One region of the Paraburkholderia sp. D15 genome, then DNA from elsewhere that is predicted to be linked to it. Evidence: riboswitches for the same ligand, from Rfam matches in the RefSeq annotation. Region 1 holds a riboswitch; the other holds the start of a gene.

Region 1 (10,763 bases):
GGCTCGCGTGAAAGCGCTGGCGCGCAGGCTCGGCATGAAGGTCATGGGCGGTGTCGGATGGCGGTCGAAAGAGGGCGGTCGGTCAGCACCGGGCACGACTATCGTCGCCGAACACGGGCGCATTCAAAGCACGGAACAGCCTGGCGGCTTCGCAAATGCTTTCGAACTCTTCTCGGGTGTTTCGGGATGTTGCGGGACGCGCGCTGCGGCGCGGCGGAGGAGGAGACGCAGAACGCGGGCCGATCAGCCCAGCGTCAGGCCACCGTCGACGTGGATCACCTGGCCGGTGATATGGCGCGCTTCGTCGGACAGCAGGAAGGCGATCAGTGCGGCGACGTCGGCCGGTTCGGCGACATGGCCGAGCGGCGTCGCCTGCGCCGCGTGATGCCATACCGACGCATTATCGGCACTTGGGCCGCGATCTTTACGGGTATAACCCGGCGCCACGCAATTCACGGTGACGCCGTGCGGCGCGAGTTCGGCGGCCGCCGTTTTAGCGAGCGATTCGAGCGCCGCTTTCGCCGCGGCCGTCGCGGCGAACGGCGTGTCCGCGCGATACCGGTGCGCGACGAACGAGCTGAGCGCGACCACGCGGCCGCGCTGCGAGGTTTCCAGCGCCGGCGCCGCGTGTTGGACGAGCGCGGCGAACGCCGCCGGCATCGCGGCCATCGCGGCGTTGAACGTGTCGGGGTCGAGGGCGTGCAGCGTCTGGCGCTGCGCGTGGCCGGCATTGGCCACTAGCTGATCGAGCGCGCCGAAACGGACGAGCGTTCGATGGACCACGTGGTCCGCCGCGCCGCGTTCGCCGAGGTCGGCACACAGCGTCTCGCAATGCGCGCCGTTCGCGCCGCAATCGGTCGCGACCTGGGCGAGGCGTTGACGGGATGCGTCGTCGGCGCCGCGCGCGTGCAGCATCAACGCGGTGCGCGGCGCGGCAATGCGCCGGGCCAGCGCCGCGCCGATGCCGGAGCCCGCGCCGGTGATCAGCACGACGCGATCGAAGGCCGGGCCCGGCGCACTCATGCGGCGAGCGCTTCGCCGGAACGCTCGACGTCGAGCGTTTCGTCGTGGAAGGCGGCCAGCGCCTCGCGATGCGCGACGCTGACGATGGCCGCCTTCGGCAGGCGTTCGGTGAACAGGCGATACAGGCGCGCTTCGTTTTCCGAATCGAGCGCGCTGGTCGCTTCGTCGAGGAACAGATAGTCGGGCTTGTGCAGCAACACGCGCGCGGCGGCCAGACGTTGCTGTTCGCCCGGCGACAGAATGCGGGTCCAATGTCCCGATTCCTGCAGACGGTCCGCGTATTCCGACAGATGGCAGGTGACGAGCGCTTCGCGGCAGTCGTCGTCGGTGTAGGTGTCGGCGGCGGACGGATAGGCGAGCGCGGCCTTCAGCGTGCCGATCGGCATGTAGCTGACCTGCGGGATGAACATCATGCGGGCGTTGACCGGCGCGTCGATCGAGCCATCGCCGAACGGCCACAGGCCGGCCAGCGCGCGCATCAGCGTGCTCTTGCCGGAACCGGACGGACCGCGTACCAGCCAGCGCGAACCGGGTGTGATGGCGATATCGCGGATGGTGGACAGCGGATTGCCGTTCGGCAGCGCGAGCTTGAGGCCTTCGGTGGTGAGCTTGTCGGCATCGACGAAATGCAGGTTGATGCCGCCGTGCGAGGTGGCCGGCGACACCGATTCCTTCAGACGCGGCGCATGCACGATGCGCTTGAATTCGCGCAACCGGTTCACGGTGGCGCGCCATTCGACCAGCGAACCGTAACTGTTGATGAACCACGAGAACGAATCGCTGACGGTGCCGAAGGCACTGGAAATCTGCATCAGCACGCCGAATGTGAAGGCGCCCGCGAAGTAGCGCGGCGCGGCGACCACCAGCGGAAAGATGATCGCGATCTGACCGTAGAAGCTGAGCACGAAGGTCAGACGCTTGGTGTACTTCATCACCTGCCACCAGTTGTCGCGAATCCGGCCGAACAGCGAATGCGCGTTCGTCTTCTCGGTTTCCATGCCGTTGTAGAACGCGATCTGCTCGGCGTTTTCACGCAGACGGATCAGGCCGAAACGGAAATCCGCCTCCACCTTCTGCGCCTGGTAGTTGATCGGCACGAGCGGATGGCCGACCTTCTGGATGATCAGCGAGCCGATCACCGCGTACAGCGCGGCGGCCCACACCATGTAGCCGGGAATCTGCACCGGCATGCCGCCGAGCGAGACGGTCAGCGCGCCGGCGAGCGACCACAGGATCGTGATGAACGACACCAGCGTGACGACGGTGGACAGCAGGTCGAGCGTCAGCGAGAGCGTCGTGGTGGCGAACGATTGCAGGTCGTCGCTGATCCGCTGGTCGGGGTTGTCGGCGAGCCGGTCGCGTTCGATCCGGTAGAACGCGCTGTCGTGCAGCCATTCGTTCAGATAGCGGGTGGTCAGCCATTGACGCCAGCGGAAGCCGAGCATCTGCCGCAGATAGCGCCCGTACACCGCCAGGATGATGAAACCGAACGCGAGTCCCGAGAACACCATCAGCAGGTGCGGGAAGTCGTGCACGTTCTTGGTTTGCAGCGCGTTGTAGAAATCGGCGCTCCAGCGGTTCAGGCGCACGTTGATCCACACCACGAGCAGATTCATCACGATGATCGCGATGAGCAACCCCCACGCCGTGTTGCGCTCTTCGGAGACCCAGTAGGGTTTGATCAGGCTCCAGGCGGAGACTTTGTCGTCCGTCGGCAGCACGGGGCGGGCTGAAGTATTCGGTGTCATGAGCATCCTGGTGAAGTGCTGGCCTACATGCCTTGCCGGCGGCCCCGATGAACGCAGGGCCGGCGAGCGTCCGATTCTGGCGCGCGGCCCTTAAGCGAAAATTAATCCGCGCCAGAAGACCGTGCCGTCCCGACTCGAGCGCCCCGGCGAAACGCGGCGCCGGGCGGGCGATTGGCGCCGGTGACGCGCGCCGCGCCGTGCCGCCGCGGCATGTGCTCGTGGCATTGTGCCAGAGCGTTGGCGCGGGCCGCATAGGCGACATAAAAGACGGTGCCGGATCAAACCATCCGCGAAACGCGCCGGCCGCTGGTTTGCGGGCGCCGCGCCTTTTATGGTCTAATGGCCTTCGACGAAACAGGGGTGCTTTGCCCACAGGCGTGCATGATTTTCATGCCGTGGCGGCGAGGCTGAGAGAGACCCTTTGCACCCGATCCGGGTAATACCGGCGCGGGAAGTTTCCGGAAGCAACCCGTCTTCCATTCCCCGCCGGGGTGGCGCGCGTCCTCATAATGCGCGTCGTGCCCGGCCGGCCTCACCCGCCGGTTTCGTCCTGGGTACGTGCGTTTTTCGGCCGTACGGAAAGGACTCGATGACCGTCAATTCTTCAGTTATGTGCTTTGCTCTTCGTCACGCCCATCTCGGCGCGGCGCGTTTTCGTTCGCTTCGGCCAGTTTTTTGTCTGACGTATCGGCCGACCGGGATGACGAACCGGTCGGCCGCGCGGTTGATCGATCGTCACGCAGCGGACCACGCGGGGGAGGGGGCACGATGAGCCGTTCCTCGCAACCCGATTTCGCCGTGCTCGGCGGCGGTCTGTGCGGCCGTCTGGTCGCGTGGCGTCTCGCTGGGCAAGGGCACCGCGTGGCGTTGTACGAGCGCGGCGCTGCCGACGGTTCGCAAGCCGCCGCGTGGGTGGCCGCCGCGATGCTGGCGCCGCTCGCGGAAGCCGCCAGCGCCGAGTTGCTGATCACGCGGCTCGGCGCGAGTTCGCTGGAAACGTGGCCGCACGTGCTGGCCGAACTGCCTGAGCCGGTTTTCTTCCAGCGCAATGGCACGCTGGTGGTCTGGCATCACGCCGATCGCACCGAGGCGCCGTTGTTCGAACGCCGGGTGCGTTCGAACGCGCCGGCCGATCTGCTCGACGGCGGTTTCGTCACGCTGGCCGGCGCCGAACTCGGTGCGGCCGAGCCAGCGCTGGCGGGCCGCTTCAGCCGGGGCTGGCTGTTGCCGCGCGAAGGTCAGCTCGACAACCGTCAGGTGCTGAGCGCGCTGGCCGCTGGTCTGGCTGAGCGTGGCGTCGACACCCACTGGAACACGCCCGTCGACGATCGCGCGCCCCCCGCCGCGCGCATCACGATCGACTGCCGCGGCCTCGGCGCGAAGCCGGTGCTGCCGACGTTGCGCGGCATCCGCGGCGAAGTCGCGCGGGTGCACGCGCCGGGGATCGGACTGACGCGGCCGGTGCGGCTGCTGCATCCGCGTTATCCGCTCTATATCGCGCCGAAGCAGGACGATCTCTACGTGATCGGCGCAACCGAAGTCGAAGGCGAGGATATGTCGCCGGTCAGCGTGCGTTCGGCGCTGGAGTTGCTGAGCGCGGCGTTTTCCGTGCATCCCGGCTTCGGCGAGGCTCGTATCCTCGAACTGAATTCGCAGTGCCGACCGACCTTGCCGGACCACCGTCCGGCGCTGCTGTGGGATGGCGCGCAGACATTGCGCGTGAACGGCCTGTACCGGCACGGCTACATGATCGTGCCCGAAGTCGCCGATGAAGCCGTGCGTTTCGCCGCCGCGCTGCTCGACGGCCGTATCGGCGACGCCGATGCGTTCGCCGACTGGCAACGCGACGCACGCTGGAGCGAACTGTTCCAGCTGGATTCCGCGCGGGAGCCGGCATGAGCGTTGCGAATCGCTGTCTGGCGGGCGGTCTGGCCCGCCGTTCCGTCCGCGCTCCGGCCGCTTGCCCCGGCTTTCCGCTTGTTACCGGCGACGTCGCGCAACCGCGCGCTGTTGCCATCGACTGAACCGTATTCGAACACCATGGACATTCACATCAATCAGAAGCCGTTGTCGTTGCCCGACGGCGCGACCGTCGCCGATGCGCTCGCCGCGTTCGGCGCGCGGCCGCCGTTCGCGGTCGCGCTGAACGGCGATTTCGTGGCGCGCACCCAGCATGCGGCGCGCGCGCTGCAAACCGGCGACAAGCTCGACGTCGTGCAACCCGTCGCCGGCGGCTAATGTAAACCGGTAAGCCGCCGCACGTCGATGCACGCCGCGAGATGCCGTAGACAAGGACAATGCCCATGACTTCCCCCCAAACCACCTCCGCCGCCGACGCGCTCACGCTGTACGGCCAGACGTTCGAAAGCCGCGTGCTGCTCGGCACGTCGCGCTATCCGTCGCTGCAATCGCTGTCCGATTCGATCGACGCCGCCCGCCCCGGCATGGTGACCGTCGCGTTGCGCCGGCAGATGAACGAGGGCGGCGCCGAAGCCGGCTTCTTCGATCTGCTCAAGCGCCACGGCGTGCCGCTGCTGCCGAACACGGCCGGCTGCCTGACGGTCGGCGAGGCCGTGACGACCGCCCACATGGCGCGCGAAATCTTCGACACCGACTGGATCAAGCTCGAACTGATCGGCGACGACTACACGTTGCAGCCCGATCCCGTCGGTCTGATCGAAGCGGCCGCGCAGCTGATCAAGGACGGCTTCAAGGTGCTGCCGTATTGCACCGAAGATCTGGTGATCGGCCGCCGCCTGCTCGACGCCGGCTGCGAGGCGCTGATGCCGTGGGGCGCGCCGATCGGTACCGGCAAGGGCGTGATCAATCCGTACGGCTTGCGTGTGTTGCGCGAGCGGCTGCCGGACGTGCCGCTGATCGTCGATGCCGGCCTCGGCGTGCCGTCGCACGCGGCGCAGGTGATGGAGTGGGGCTTCGACGGCGTGCTGCTGAACACCGCCGTGTCGCAGGCCACGCATCCGGAAGCGATGGCGCGCGCGTTCGCGCTGGGCGTCGAGGCCGGCCGTCAGGCGTTCCTCGCGGGTCCGATGGCCGAGCGCGAGAGCGCGCACGCGAGCACGCCGGTGGTGGGCATGCCGTTCTGGCATCAGGACGGGAGCGGCGCATGACGCGGACGCTGACGTTGCGGGACCGCGACCTGTTCTGGCCGCCCGCCGACGAACTGACCGAAGCGACGGAGCGCATCCGCGCGAGCCTTGGCGACTGGCCGCCGACGCATGCGCCGTGGCGCATCTGCCTGACCGCGCCGGACGAGCCGAACGGCGGCGACCTGATCGTGATCGCCGACGCGCAGCAGCATGGCGAGCAGGTGGCGCGCTGGCAACTGCGTGGCGCGGGCGTGATCGAAGCCGCGCAGGAACGTGCCGCCTTGCACCTCGGCGGCGTGACGTGGCGGCTCGAAGGGCATCTGCCGGAAGACTGGATCGCCGCGCTGGCCGCGTTCCTCGATTGCGGCTTCGATCCGCACGACGCGCTGGTGCTGGCGCTCGCCTGGCGCGACGGCGACGAAACCCGCGTGACGGACGTGACGGACACCAAGGGCGACACGTTCGACGCCTTCCCCGCCGACCTCAGCCGTTTCCCGCGCCTCGCCAACCTGCCGGCGGCGCCCGCGCAGCCGTTCCCGAGCTGTCCTTCCCGGCTCGGCTTGTACCCGGTGCTGCCGAGCGCCGACTGGGTCGAGCGGATCGCCGGCCTCGGCGTGAAGACGATCCAGTTCCGCCACAAATCGGCCGAACCCGTTGATCCACTGCGGCGCGACATCGCCCGTTGCGTGGCCGCCGGCCGCCGCCACGACGCGCACGTGTTCATCAACGACCATTGGCAGGCCGCGCTGGAAGCGGGGGCATACGGCGTGCACCTCGGGCAGGAAGACCTCGATACCGCCGATCTGGCCGCGCTGGCCGCCGGCGGCATCCGCGTCGGGCTGTCCACGCACGGGTTCTACGAGATTCTGCGAGCGCTGCACTACCGGCCCAGCTATCTCGCCGTCGGCGCGGTATTTCCGACCACGACCAAGGTCGTCGCGACCGCGCCGCAGGGGCTCAGGCGGCTGGCCCGCTACGTACGCCTGCTGGACGGCGTCGTGCCGCTGGTGGCGATCGGCGGCATCGACCTGCAGACGCTGCCCGACGTGCTGGCAACCGGCGTCGGCTGCGCGGCCGTGGTGCGCGCGGTGACCGATGCGGCGGACGTCGCCGCCGCGGTTTCTGCGCTGCAACACACGTTTACGCAATAATCGTCAGGCTTCGTAAATAGCCTGGGGTGCGTGACGGCAACTTTTGCACGATGGCCCTATAATTCGCCTTCCGTGTAAAAGGACTGTCAGTTTCGTGTCTTCCTCCCCCGAGACCTTACTCGAGCTGCGCGACGTCGACTTCGGTTATGGCGACCGGCTCGTCCTGTCGAACCTGAACCTGCGCTTCAAGCGCGGCCAGGTGGTCGCGGTCATGGGCGGCTCGGGGTGCGGCAAGACCACGGTGCTGCGTTTGATCGGTGGTCTGGTGCGCGCGCAGCGCGGCCAGATCCTGTTCCAGGACCAGGACGTCGGCCAGCAGACGCGTGACGGCCTGTACGCGCTGCGCCGCAAGATGGGCATGCTGTTCCAGTTCGGCGCGCTGTTCACCGACATGTCGGTGTTCGAAAACGTCGCCTTCGCGCTGCGCGAGCACACCGACCTCCCCGAAGAACTGATCCGCGACCTCGTGCTGATGAAGCTCAACGCGGTCGGCCTGCGCGGCGCGCGCGACCTGCTGCCGTCCGAGATTTCCGGCGGCATGGCGCGGCGGGTGGCGCTGGCGCGCGCCATCGCGCTCGACCCCGAGCTGATGATGTACGACGAGCCGTTCGCCGGCCTCGATCCGATCTCGCTCGGCATTACCGCGAACCTGATCCGCGCGCTGAACCAGGCGCTCGGCGCCACGTCGATTCTCGTGACGCACGACGTGCCGGAATCGTTCGCGATCGCCGACTACGTCTATTTCCTCGCCAACGGCGGCGTCCATGCCGAAGGCACGCCCGCCGAGCTGCGGGCCTCGACCGATCCGACGGTGCGGCAGTTCATCGACGGCGCGCCGGACGGTCCGTTCAAATTCCATTACCCCAGCAAGACGCCGCTCGCGGCGGACTTCGGCATCGGCGGAGGTCAGTCATGATCAGTGCGATCGGTCGCTCGGTGATCGGCGGGCTGGGCACGGCCGGCTACGCCACGCGCTTCTTCCTGCGCCTCGTGCTCGAATTCTTCCCGTTGCTGCGCCGGCCGCGTCTTGTCACGAAGCAGATCCACTTCGTCGGTAATTATTCGTTGGTGATCATTGCCGTGTCTGGGCTGTTCGTCGGCTTCGTGCTCGGCTTGCAGGGCTATTACACGCTGAACCGCTACGGCTCCGAGCAGGCGCTCGGGCTGCTGGTCGCGCTGTCGCTGGTGCGCGAACTCGGGCCGGTGGTCACCGCGCTGCTGTTCGCCGGCCGCGCGGGCACGTCGCTGACGGCCGAAATCGGCCTGATGAAGGCGGGCGAGCAACTCACCGCGATGGAAATGATGGCGGTCGACCCGGTCAAGGTCGTGGTGGCGCCGCGCCTGTGGGCCGGCATCATCGCGATGCCGGTGCTTGCGGCCATTTTCAGCGCGGTGGGCATTTTCGGCGGCTACGTGGTCGGCGTGCTGCTGATCGGCGTCGATGCCGGCGCGTTCTGGTCGCAGATGCAAGGCGGCGTGGATGCCTGGCGCGATGTCGGCGCGGGCGTCATCAAGAGCGTGGTGTTCGGTCTCGCGGTGACTTTCGTCGCGCTGTTTCAGGGCTACGAAGCCAAGCCGACGCCCGAGGGCGTGTCGCGCGCCACGACCAAGACGGTGGTGTACGCGTCGCTTGCGGTGCTCGGCCTCGATTTTCTGCTGACCGCATTGATGTTCAGCTAAGACTGCGCGGTACGTGCCCCGGGCGGCGCGCGGATTCCCGCGCACGGCGGGCGCGGCAACGGCGCGGCGGATTCACTTTGGGATGACGATGAAAAAGACTGCTCTCGACTTCTGGGTCGGCCTGTTCGTGGTGTTGGGATTTGTGGCGTTGCTGTTTCTCGCGCTGAAGGCCGGCAACATGAGCTCGTTGTCGTTTCAGGCAACGTACCCGGTCAAGCTCAAGTTCGACAATATCGGCGGACTGAAGCCGCGCGCGCCGGTGAAGAGCGCGGGCGTGACGGTCGGCCGGGTCGCGTCGATCGGCTTCGACAGCAATGCGTATCAAGCCGTCGTGACGATCGACATCGACAAGCAATATCCGTTTCCGAAAGACACGTCGGCGAAGATCCTGACGTCGGGCCTGCTCGGCGAGCAGTACATCGGGCTCGAACCCGGCGGCGACAGCGAAATGCTCAAGGCCGGCGACACGATCACGATGACGCAATCGGCGATCGTGCTCGAAAACCTGATCGGACAGTTTCTGTACAGCAAGGCCGCGGATTCGGGCGCGTCCAAGCCGGGCGCGTCGTCGCCGGCTGCCGGCACGCCCGCGCCCGCGCCGGTTCCGGCCGCTCCCGCAGCGAGCCAGCCTGCGTCCGGCGCCGCCGGTCAATAAGGAGAACAAGAAATGCAGACCTCACAATCCGGGGGCGCGCGTGCGTTCCAGGCCGGCAAGCTGGCCGTGGCCGCCATGCTGCTCGCCGGCTGCACCACCGTGCAGACGCCCACCAAGGGCGATCCGCTCGAAGGCCTGAACCGCACCATCTTCACGGTCAACGACAAGCTCGACCAGTACGCGCTGAAGCCGGTCGCCAAGGGCTATGTGTTCATCACGCCGCAGCCGGTGCGCGATAGCGTGACGAACTTCTTCTCGAACATCGGCGACGTCTACATCGCGGCGAACAATCTGCTGCAGTTGAAGATCACCGACGGCGTCGAGGACATCATGCGGATCGTGATCAACACGGTCTTCGGCGTGGGCGGTCTGTTCGACGTGGCGACGCTCGCGAAACTGCCCAAGCACGACAACGACCTCGGCCTGACGCTCGGTCACTACGGCGTGCCGGCGGGTCCGTACCTCGTGCTGCCGCTGTTCGGGCCGAGCACCGTGCGCGACGCGGTCGGTTCGATCGGCAACTACTATGTGAATCCGCTCAGCTACATCCATCCGGATGGTCTGAGCTGGGCGCTGTACGGCCTGAACGTGGTCAACACGCGTGCGAACCTGCTGAACGCGAGCGACGTGCTGGAAGGCGCCGCGCTCGACAAGTATTCGTTCGTGCGCAACGCTTACCTGCAGCGTCGTCAGTATTTGCTGTCGGACGGCAGGCAGTCGGCGGATCTGCCGAACTACGGCGACGAAGCGCCGCTGCCGAAGTATGACGACGTCGACGGCGCGGCCGCGCCGGCAGGCGCCGCGACCGGTGCCGCGGGAACGGCAGGCACGCAGGCTGCTGCCGCGAAGGCGGCGGGCGCATCCGGCACACCGGCGGCTACCGCACCGCAGGCCGCTTCGGCGGCCGGCGCGGGCGTGGCGGGAACCACTGGCACGGCGAACAATGCCGCCGCGCCGGAGGCCGCGTCCGGCTCAGCCGAATCGCCGCCGCTGGACCTGAACGGCGGCCCGGAAACGACGCAGATTCCGGCCGGCCAGCTGGTTCCGCCGCAGCGTTTCAACTTCCCGTCGTTCAAACTGCGCTGATCGTGCGGCCGTAACAGTTCGACACGACTCTCGCAGTTTGCGCGTGGATTGCCGCTGAACTCGCGTGTTAATGTCGGTTCAAACGGTTGCACTATTTATAAGGCAAGGCTCGATATGAAAAAATTCTTCCTGATTCCGTTGTTCGCTGCGCTGTTCTCGTTCGCCAGCGCCGGTGCATCGGCGCAAACGGTGGACACCAATTCGCCGGACGGCATGATCAAGACGGTGACGCAGCAAGTGATCGACGCGGTGCGTGCCGACAAGTCGATCCAGCAAGGCGACATCTCCCACATCACCAAACTGGTCAACGAAA
Region 2 (10,763 bases), 1.1 Mb from region 1:
GGCCAATCCGCTCAGTGCGGAATCATCCCCTGCAACACATTTTGCTGCAGCCACACCAGCAGCCCCAGCAGGACGGTCAACAGAATCGAATGCTTGAACGTCCGCGCGAACACGACGCCTTCCTTGCCTTTGAGTTCGGTGGTCGCCACGCCGGTCGAGATGTTCTGCGGCGAGATCATCTTGCCCATCACGCCGCCCGACGAATTGGTCGCCGCCATCAGCACCGGATTCAGATTCAACTGATGGGCCGCCACCACCTGCAGGTTGCCGAACAGCGCGTTGCCCGACGTATCGCTGCCCGACAGGAACACCGCGACCCAGCCGAGGAACGCCGACACCAGCGGAAAGAACGGCCCGACCGACGCCACGCCGAGCCCGAGCGTATAGGTGAGCCCTGAATAGTTCATCAGATACGCGAGTCCGACGATGGTCGCCACCGTCAGAATGGCGATCCGCGTCTGCACCCACGTATCGGCGATCGCCTTGCCGAATTCGCTCGCGCTGAGTCCGACCACGAATGCCGTGATGACCGCGGCGACCAGGATCGCGGTGCCGGTCGCGAGCGGCTGGAAGTCCCAGACCGCGCCGTATGGCGTGTTGTACAGCGTGATGAAGACTGCCTTGTCGAGACCGGGCCAGGGCACCTTGACGTCACCGATCAGGAAAATTTTCGCCACGGTCCATACGATCACGACCACCGACACGATGATCCACGGATACCAGCCCTGGCCGCCGCCGATCTTGCCGCGCACCTCGTTCACCCGGTCGATGTTGACCGCGAACTTCGGATCGGCGGCCGGCTTCCAGACGCGCAGGAACGCGATCGTCACGATCAGCGACACCATCGACGACAGCACGTCGGTGAGGCTGTAGTTCACGTAGTTCGACGCGACGAACTGGGTGAGCGCGAAGCTGAGCCCGGAGACCAGCAGCACCGGCCACACCCGCAGCATGTTGCGAAAGCCCGCGTACACGCCGATCACGTAGAACGGCAGCAGGAACGCGAAGAACGGCAACTGGCGGCCGACCATCTTCGCGAGCGAATCGGCGGGCAGGTGCGTGACCGCGCCGAGCACGGTGATCGGCACGCCCAGCGCGCCGAACGCGACCGGGGCGGTGTTGAAGATCAGCGTGAAGGTGAGCGCTTCGAGCGTCGGGAAACCGAGCAGGATCAGCAGCGAACTCGTAATGGCGACCGGCGTGCCGAAGCCCGAAATCCCTTCGAGCAATGCGCCGAACGAAAAGCCGATCACCACCAGCACCACGCGCCGGTCGTTCGGCAGGTTGTCGATCATCCACATGCGAAAGGCCGCGAAGCGGCCCGAGCGTTGCGAGATGTTGTAGAGCAGGATCGCCGTGAACACGATCCACATGACCGGCCAGCAGGCGAACACGGCGCCGGCGGCGACCGCGTTCAACGCGAGGCCGACCGGAAACTGCCAGACCAGCACGGCCACGATCAGGCCGGTGATCAAGCCCGCGAGCGACGCCTGCCAGGCCGGCCGGCGCGCCCAGCCCAAGAGGAGCAACACGACGACGATCGGCAGAACGGCGACCAGGAACGACGGCAACAAGGCGTTGCCGACCGGAGTGAGTAGTTGATGAAACATCGCGTCTCCTTCGTTGTTGTTCGGACTCGACGCGGGACTACGCACGACCGGCGCGTCGCGGGGCAGGACGGATGGACATCGGCGGTAGCGGCGGCCCACGGGGACAACACAGGTGGACAGCGACTGCGGACGATGCCGGATGCTTATTTAAACGGGTACTGCGTGTGGTGTTACACAAGCATAGAACCCGGATGGGGGAGGTCAAGAAGGGAAACTACGGGCGAGGGTGGGGCAGAGGTGTGGGCGAGCAACCGAGCGGCGGCAACCGCATGGCGAAGCAACGGTTCTGGAGAGAGGATCGGTAACGAGAGGGGAGACGCAGACGAGGGAGGAACTCAGATAAAGCAAACGCGTGCGAGATGGTATTGAAGGCCACCGTCTTGCACGCGCGTAATACGCAGAAACGCAGAAACGCTGAACGCTCGCGGCGAGCGGGCGCATCAATCGTTCAATGCCAGTGGCCGTGCCCACCCCAACCGCCATGTCCACCCCAGTAGCCGCCGAAGCCGAACCCGATCGACACGGACGGTCCATACCAGCCCGGATAGCCGTAGTAAGCGGGGTAGGCAGGATAAGCCGGCGGCGGATAGTACGCGGGATAAGCCGGCGCCACATAGACCGGAGCGGGCGGAACAGCGGCGGTCGCATAGGTGGCCGGCGGCATCTGCTGAGCCGCCTGAGCCTGAGCTTGCGCCGACGTCTGCGGCGGCATGGGCTGCTGCGCCATCGACGGATCGCCAGAACCGACCTGCACATCCTGTTGCACGGTGCCGGCCGGAACGGTCGCGTAGTACGGGTAGTAACCGTTGGGATAGTAGCCGTAGGGGTAATAGCAACCCGACAGCGTCAGCACACAAGCCGCGCCACCGAGCGCGACCCCCGCGCGCGACATGCGCGAAACACGCAGAACGGACAGGAAGGAAAGACGCGGACGTACAACGCCGCGCGGCAACCGACGGCCAATCGCGGATAAAGCAGACACGCTGGAAAAGGTACTGACGACGCGGGACTTCATGACGCGCTCCTGTTTAAATCGAACGCCGCCCGGGGCGCTGATGCCATGAGCTTACGCTGGCGCGATGTGAGCAGGATTGCAAAACCGTAACGGCTTATTTCACGTCATTGCAGGCCACGTTCGCGACAGCCGGTCGAAGCCGGCGCCGCGAACCATGACTGATCACCTGACTGATCGCCTTACTTGCCAACCTGATTACCGATAATCCCGCCCGCTGCCGCTCCACCCACCGTCGACAGCGCATTGCCGCCGATCGCCGCGCCGGCTGCACCGCCGAGGCCCGCGCCGATCGCGGTATCGCGGCCCTGACGGCTCATGTTGTCACACGCGGTAAGACTCGCGAGCACGGCGACGACGGCGGCGAGCGCGCCAATTTTGCGGATCGATTTCATGATGCTGACTCCAGTGAGTGTGAATTGTCTGTTGGAGAAGGGACGATGAACGACACCCAGTCCTTCCATTCGATGGTAGCCACGCAACCCGTTTCCGGATGTATGCGCTTGTCAACGGACTGTCGGCTTCGTAATCAAATGTTTCCCCTGGTGTGCATCGTGTCAGCATGTCGCGTGCCTGGGTCGCGTCAACGAAAAAGCCCGCCAGTGGCGGGCTTCGATGCTGCGATGCAAGGACATGGCGGAGCGGACGGCGCACGGCGACTAGCCGCCGCGCGCACCGAACCTTACTGATCCGGGCGCCTGAACGCAGGCGCGGATGCGTCGATGCGCCAACGCAGCGGCGCACCATCACACTCACTGACGCTGATAAATCTCCGCGCCCTTCTTCATGAACTCGATCGACTTCACTTCCATGCCTTTCTGCAGCGCTTCGTCGTCGGTGACGCCTTGCTGCGCGGCGAATTCGCGAACGTCCTGCGTGATCTTCATCGAGCAGAAGTGCGGGCCGCACATCGAACAGAAATGCGCGACCTTCGCCGAATCCTTCGGCAGCGTTTCGTCGTGGAATTCGCGCGCCTTGTCCGGATCGAGACCGAGATTGAACTGGTCTTCCCAGCGGAACTCGAAGCGCGCCTTGCTCAACGCGTTGTCGCGCACCTGCGCGCCCGGATGGCCCTTCGCCAGGTCGGCGGCGTGCGCGGCGAGCTTGTAGGTGATGATGCCGGTCTTGACGTCGTCCTTGTTCGGCAAGCCGAGGTGTTCCTTCGGCGTCACGTAGCAGAGCATCGCGGTGCCGAACCAGCCGATCATCGCGGCGCCGATGCCCGACGTGATGTGGTCGTAGCCCGGCGCGATGTCGGTGGTCAACGGTCCCAGCGTGTAGAACGGCGCTTCGTCGCACCATTCCAGCTGCAGGTCCATGTTCTCCTTGATGAGCTGCATCGGCACGTGGCCGGGGCCTTCGATCATCGTCTGCACGTCGTGCTTCCACGCGATCTGCGTGAGCTCGCCGAGCGTCTTCAGTTCGCCGAGCTGCGCTTCGTCGTTGGCGTCGTAGATCGAGCCGGGACGCAGGCCGTCGCCGAGCGAGAAGGCCACGTCATAGGCCTTCATGATTTCGCAGATGTCTTCGAAGTGCTCGTACAGGAAGCTTTCCTTGTGATGCGCGAGACACCACTTCGCCATGATCGAGCCGCCGCGCGACACGATGCCGGTCATCCGCTTCGCGGTCAGCGGCACGTACTGCAGACGCACGCCCGCGTGAATGGTGAAGTAGTCGACGCCTTGCTCGGCCTGTTCGATCAGCGTGTCGCGGAAGATTTCCCACGTCAGGTCCTCGGCCTTGCCGTTGACCTTTTCGAGCGCCTGGTAGATCGGCACCGTGCCGATCGGCACCGGCGAATTGCGGATGATCCACTCGCGCGTTTCGTGAATGTGCTTGCCGGTCGACAGATCCATCACCGTGTCGCCGCCCCAGCGGATCGCCCACGTCATCTTGTCGACTTCCTCGCCGATCGACGAGGTCACCGCCGAATTGCCGATGTTCGCATTCACCTTCACGAGGAAGTTGCGGCCGATGATCATCGGTTCGCTTTCCGGGTGATTGATGTTGTTCGGGATGATCGCGCGGCCGCGCGCCACTTCTTCACGCACGAATTCCGGCGTGATCGCCGTGAGGCCGTTCGGGCCGAACGCGCTCGCGCCGAACGCCTGGCCCGGGTGCTGGCGGCCCATCATCGCCGCGAGCTTTTCGCCGTTGGGGCCGCTGGTCTTCAGGCTTTCCAGGTACTCGGCGCGGCGCTGGTTCTCGCGAATCGCGATGTATTCCATTTCCGGCGTGATGATGCCGCGCTTCGCGTAGTGCATCTGCGAGACGTTCTTGCCGGCGATCGCGCGGCGCGGCGTGCGGTGCAGGCCCTGGAAGCGCAGCTCAGCGGTGGCCGTGTCGGCGGCGCGCTCGCGGCTGAACGTGCTCGACAGACCGGTCAGCGGTTCGGTGTCGCCGCGCTCTTCGATCCAAGCCTGACGCAGCGCGGGCAGACCCGCGCGAATGTCGATCTTCGCGTCCGGATCGGAGTAGGGGCCCGACGTGTCGTAGACATAGACCGGCGGATTCTTCTCGCCGCCGAAGCTGTCCGGCGTGTCGGACTGGGTGATCTCGCGCATCGGCACGCGGATGTCGGCGCGCGAGCCGGTCACGTAGATCTTGCGCGAATTCGGCAGCGGCGCGACGGCGGCTTCGTCGACGTGCGCGTCGGCGGAAAGGAATTTCGGGTTGGCGTTCATGCGTATCTCCATTGTCGACCGAAGATGACGCCGAGCGCCTGACTCCGGTCCCATGCAATTTATTGCGGTCGACCGGAACGGGTGTGGGCATGCGTGCATGTCTTACCCGGTCCCAACGCCGAAGCAATGTGGGGCGGCTAAGCAGGAGACGAAACGGAAGGAGTCGGAGATCGCGAGAAGAGTGAAACGGTAGACCCGGTGCGAAATCCGTACGCTTCCCTGCGCTGGCATTATCCAGATCAGGTTCAAAGGGTATTTCTCACCCACGCAGCACGGACCTCCTACCACCGCGCCACGCAGGACCCCCGCGTTAGCAGCGCACACGATACACCGGCCGGCCGCCGCTTGGCAACCCATCTTAAAAAATCGGATACCGGGTATCAGCGCGCGATCCGTTTCATTTGCGGGCTTGGGTTCGGCCTTACGTTCGGGCTTACGTTCGGCCTTAACTCAGGTCTTACGAAACGAAGTCGTCGGCGGCTTCCGGCTGGAACAGGATCTTTTCCAGCTTCAGCACCTTCTCGGCGCCGCTCGGCGGCGTGAAGCGGATTCGTTCGCCGCGTTTGGCGCCGAGCAGCGCGAGCCCGAGCGGCGAAAACACGTTGAGCCGGCCGCTTGCGAAGTCCGCGTCGGGCGGATAGACGACGGTCCACGTCATCGGCTCGCCGCCGCTCTCGTCGACGAGCAGGGCTTGCGAATTCATCGTCACGACGTTGGCGGGAATCTCGCGCGACGCGACGATCACCGCGCGTTCCAGCACCTGATCGAGCATGTCCTGCAGGCGCGCGTCGGCGCCGGGCGCGGCCGCGTGCTTCTCGAGACGGGCGACATCGAGTTCGGTGAGGTAGCAGGTTTTGGATTTCTTCACGACGGTACTCCAGTGCGATCTGCGGAAAAGAAAAATACGTGCGGATGAGATCGGCCCGGAGCCCGTCTACGCGGCTCGGGGCAAGGGAGCAAGCAGCGTTAGAGCGGGCGCCGGGCGGCGTGAAGCGGGAGCGTTCGGGACTGGACCGTGCGCCGCGGTGCGAAGTCCGCGCGCACGCGCGCGGCCGCGCGGTGGCGCGAACGGGCGTGGGGGCGGGAAGTCGGCGAGCGCATGGGAAGTCGGGCGGTTGTCTGCGGAGGTGGTGGGCATCGCCAGGGCGAACCGGCATGAACCGGCATCAGCCGGGACGAGTCGGGACGAGTCGGGCAAGCGACGACGCGATGCAATTGAAAGGCTGATGTTAGCACGCTGTCGGTGACGCGCCGTCCGGTCGCGCGCGAGACGGCCGCTGCAAAAATTTTCGCGATGGGCTGTCATAAGCCGCCGGGCCGTTCGACAAACGTGCAGATCCTGATGGGAGCACGTCATGCCAACCGCCTTTATCCGCTCGTCCGACGAACGGTCAATGAACCGCTTCACAGCACACCTCGCAGCGCAATTCACCGTGCGCTTTGCCGCGCGCTTCACCACGCGGCTCACCGCGAGCGTCGTCGCGCTGAGTCTCCTCGCGGCCAGCGGCCTCGCCGATGCGGCCGGCGCCGTGTGCCGCGCGCAGAGTCCCGCGCATCGCGTGGCGCTGGTCGAGCTGTACAGCAGCGAAGGCTGCAACAGCTGCCCGCCCGCCGATGCGTGGCTGAGCCAATGGAAAAACAGCGGCGCCTCGCAGGGCATCGTGCCGCTTGCCTTGCATGTCGACTACTGGAATAGCCTCGGCTGGACCGATCGCTTCTCGCAGCATCGCTTCAGCGAACGTCAGCAGACGCTGACCGATCTGGCCGGCGGTCACACCATCTACACGCCCGAAGTGTTCGTGTCGGGTCGCGAGCTGCGCTCGTGGTCGCAACGGGACAGCTTCGAGAGCCGGGTCGGCAAGCTCGTCGCGCAACCGTCGCCGGTGGATATCGCGCTGGAATGGATGCCGCAAACGCCGGGCGCGTTTCATGTCGATGCGCAGTTCGTCGGCAAGGCGGGCAGTGCCAACGGCAGCGGCAACACGTCGGGCCAGCTCGAGGCCTACCTCGCCGTCTATGAAAACTCGCTGAGTTCGCGCGTCGGCGCGGGCGAAAACAGCGGGGCGACCTTGCATCACGAGCGCGTGGTGCGGCAATGGATCGGACCGGTGCCGCTAGTCGCGGGCAATGCGCAGATTCGTCGCGATATTCGCGTAGACACGACCAACGCCAACGCCAACGCGGCCGCCGATCCCGATCGCTTCGGGGTCGTCGCGTTCGTCGAGAACGCCGCGAGCGGGGACGTATTGCAGGTGGCCGAACTGGCCGCGTGCCATTGAGCCCGACGATGTCCCGCCAAACTGAGTAATCCTTGAAGCCCCGTTGAAGGCTCGTTACAGAGGAGCATGTCATGACCACGTCCCACGTCCTGCGCGATAGCGGCAAGCAGGCCGCACCATCGGCCCAGCCGGAACGGCGCGCAATTCATCCGCTCTGGGTGCGCGTCACGCATTGGCTCAACGCGCTCGCGGCCATCCTGATGATGCTGTCGGGCTGGCGCATCTACGACGCGTCGCCGATCTTCGCGGGCTTCCGCTTCGCGCCTGACATCACCCTCGGCGGCTGGCTCGGCGGCGCGCTGCAATGGCATTTCGCGGCGATGTGGCTGCTGGTCTTCAACGGTCTGCTGTATCTCTCGCTCAACCTCGCGAGCGGACGCTTCGTGCGCAAGTTCCTGCCGCTGTCGCCGCGCGCGGTGCTGCGCGATTTCGTCGCCGCGTTGACCGGCAAGCTCTCGCATGCCGACCTGCGCGTCTACAACGCGGTGCAGAAATTCGCCTACCTGTTCGTGGTGGCCGACCTGATCGTGCTGGTGCTGTCCGGCCTTGCGATCTGGAAGTCGGTGCAATTCCCGCTGCTGCGCGAACTGATGGGCGGCTACGACAATGCGCGCATCGTGCACTTCTGCGCGATGTCGCTGATGGCGGCGTTCATCGCCGTGCATCTGGCGATGGTGGCACTCGTGCCGCGCTCGCTGCTCGCGATGCTGCGTGGCCGTTGAAACATCGCATGACCTCTAACGCCGGCGTCAGCGCCATCGCCAGGGCCATCGCAAGAAACGTTACGGATATCGAATCATGAACAAGCCTTCCCGACCCGCCGTTGAATCGCGTGCCGCATCGCCGGCCGCGCCCCGGCTCGACCGCGAGTCGATCCTGATCGACGCGCGCAACGAACTCGCGATGCCGTCGCGCCGCCTGTTCGGCAAGCGCCTGCTGACGCTCGGCGGTCTGTCGATGCTGACCGGCTGCTCGCTGACCGACAACGATTCGGTCAACGCATTTCTCACCGCCGTATCGCGGCTGAACGATCGCGCGCAAGCCGCGCTGTTCGATCCGCGGCAACTCGCGCCGACCTACACCGAGGCGCAGATCACGCGACCGTTTCCGTTCAACGCGTTCTACGGCATCGACGACGTGCCCGCTGTCGACGCCGACGGCTACAAGCTGAAGATCGGCGGCCTGGTCACGGGGCAGCGCACGTGGACCTTGCCGGAGTTGTACGCGTTGCCGCACGCCGAGCAGATCACGCGGCACATCTGCGTGGAAGGGTGGAGCGCGATCGGACGCTGGGGCGGCACGCCGTTCGGCGATTTCCTGCGGCGCATCGGCGCGGACACCAGCGCGAAGTACGTCGGCTTCAAGTGCGCGGACGACTACTACGAAAGCATCGACATGCCGACCGCGCTGCATCCGCAGACGCTGCTGACGTTCTCGTTCGACGGCGAACGTCTGCCCGCGAAATACGGATTCCCGATGAAGCTGCGCATGCCGACCAAGCTCGGCTACAAGAACCCGAAGCACATCGTCGAGATGTTCGTCACCAACACTTACCCCGGCGGCTATTGGGTCGACCAGGGCTACAACTGGTTCGGAGGCTCCTGACGCGCGCGGGTCGCGGCACGGTGCCGGTCATGGCACCGCGCGCCGTGCCGCGACCCCGGGCGGCAGAAGCTTCGGAAGCACCCCGGCTGGACTGGCCAGCCGGTTTTTAGATTCATCCACAACAACGGAGTTATCCCATGAAAAAGTTCGCAATCGCAGCAGTCGCCGTCGCCCTTCTGACCAGCGGCGGCGCCGCGTTCGCCCAGGCGAGCGGCGCGATGTCCAACGACGCGATGTCGAAGGACAGCATGTCCAAGGACTCGATGGCCAAGGACACCATGTCGAAGGACAGCATGAAAAAGGACACGATGAAGCACGACAAGATGAAAAAGAGCGGCGACGCGATGGGCATGAAGCACGAAGCGTCGGGCGCGATGGCCAACTGACCGGACGCCGTGCATGCCGGCCGCGAGCGGTCGGCACACACGGTCTCGCTGGAACGAAAAAACCCGGGGACGGCCAGCATCTGGCTCCCCGGGTTTTCTGTTGTTTGCGCATCAAAAAGTTACGATTCTTTCACCTTGCGCGGTGGGCGCTTACTGCATAATGCGATGCGCGCCGCAGATTCGGCGCGTGTTCGCCGCGCGGCGATAAGGCAGAACCTGTTCGACTGGCGCGGCGCTTTGGCCCTTTTGTTTTTGCTGCTTTGGCCATCCAACGTCCTTCCGTTCCACCGACATGTCCGCCAGCCTCGCCCGTCCGACCGCATCGCCGATGCGGTGTCCGCCATCCCGCCACTGGGTGTTTCGCGGGGGCGCGGGACCTCGAACGGCATCGGCGGGCTGACGCATGGCGCCGCAACTGCCTGGCCGCTCCGCGGGCGGCTTTTTCCGCGATTTCCTGAACCGCGTTTCTGCCCACTTTTCCACCCGTTTTTCGACCGGCTTTCCGATCCGTCTGCCGCAGTCGCGCAACGGGCAGATCGCGCTCGCGCTCGGCGTCGTGTATCTGGTGTGGGGATCGACCTATCTGGCCGTGCATGTCGCGCTCGGCTCGTTTCCGCCTTTGCTGCTGTCGGGCCTGCGCAATCTGTTCGCGGGCGTCGGGCTGTTCATCTTCGCCGCGCGCCGCAATCCGGTCTGGCCGAGCGCCGCCGAAGTCCGCAATGCGGGTCTCGTCGGCACGATGCTGGTCGGCCTGTCGAGCGGCATGCTCGCATACGGGATGCGCACCGTCGGCACCGGCACGGCGGCCGTGATGGTGGCCACCGTGCCGCTGTTCGCGACGGTGATCGCGGCGGTGGCGGGGCGCCGGATCGGCCGGGGCGAGTGGTTCGCGGTCGGATTGGGCCTCGTCGGCATCGCGATTCTCAGCCACGGCGACAGCGCGCCGGGTTCGGCGGGCGGCAGTCTGGCGATTCTCTGCGGTGCGCTGTTCTGGGCGGGCGGCGCGCATCTGGCGGGGCGCCTGAAGCTGCCGTCGGACCTGTTTCTGTCGACCTCGCTACAGATCGGCCTGGGCGGCGCAATGTCGACGATGGTCGCGTGGGTGTCGGGCGAACGCATGCTCGAGGTTCATTTTTTACCGGTGCTGGCGTTCGTCTATCTGATGCTGATCGGCACGATGGCGGCCT

What was found. A riboswitch is a leader RNA that binds a small molecule or an ion and turns the genes downstream of it on or off. The one in region 1 is predicted to bind thiamine pyrophosphate.
Region 2: it holds a riboswitch for thiamine pyrophosphate, as region 1 does, so the genes downstream of both, thiC (phosphomethylpyrimidine synthase ThiC) here and LFL96_RS17750 (FAD-dependent oxidoreductase) in region 1, are expected to answer to the same signal.

What each region holds. Positions count from the first base shown of each region.
Region 1 covers NZ_CP110395.1:4,064,826-4,075,588, reverse strand. Annotated here, with positions in the region: gene LFL96_RS17765 (hypothetical protein) at 1-45, opposite strand, end outside; gene LFL96_RS17760 (SDR family oxidoreductase) at 244-1,023, opposite strand; gene LFL96_RS17755 (ABC transporter ATP-binding protein/permease) at 1,020-2,771, opposite strand; TPP riboswitch at 3,118-3,242, shown strand; gene LFL96_RS17750 (FAD-dependent oxidoreductase) at 3,540-4,670, shown strand; gene thiS (sulfur carrier protein ThiS) at 4,812-5,009, shown strand; gene LFL96_RS17740 (thiazole synthase) at 5,075-5,899, shown strand; gene thiE (thiamine phosphate synthase) at 5,896-7,029, shown strand; gene LFL96_RS17730 (ABC transporter ATP-binding protein) at 7,124-7,945, shown strand; gene mlaE (lipid asymmetry maintenance ABC transporter permease subunit MlaE) at 7,942-8,709, shown strand; gene mlaD (outer membrane lipid asymmetry maintenance protein MlaD) at 8,798-9,364, shown strand; gene LFL96_RS17715 (VacJ family lipoprotein) at 9,377-10,450, shown strand; gene LFL96_RS17710 (ABC transporter substrate-binding protein) at 10,565-10,763, shown strand, end outside.
Region 2 covers NZ_CP110395.1:2,989,416-3,000,178, reverse strand. Annotated here, with positions in the region: gene LFL96_RS12860 (L-lactate permease) at 12-1,610, opposite strand; gene LFL96_RS12855 (hypothetical protein) at 2,059-2,625, opposite strand; gene LFL96_RS12850 (glycine zipper 2TM domain-containing protein) at 2,805-3,017, opposite strand; gene thiC (phosphomethylpyrimidine synthase ThiC) at 3,375-5,306, opposite strand; TPP riboswitch at 5,505-5,623, opposite strand; gene LFL96_RS12840 (GreA/GreB family elongation factor) at 5,764-6,174, opposite strand; gene LFL96_RS12835 (DUF1223 domain-containing protein) at 6,701-7,585, shown strand; gene LFL96_RS12830 (cytochrome b/b6 domain-containing protein) at 7,657-8,307, shown strand; gene LFL96_RS12825 (molybdopterin-dependent oxidoreductase) at 8,384-9,190, shown strand; gene LFL96_RS12820 (pentapeptide MXKDX repeat protein) at 9,328-9,576, shown strand; gene LFL96_RS12815 (EamA family transporter) at 9,980-10,763, shown strand, end outside.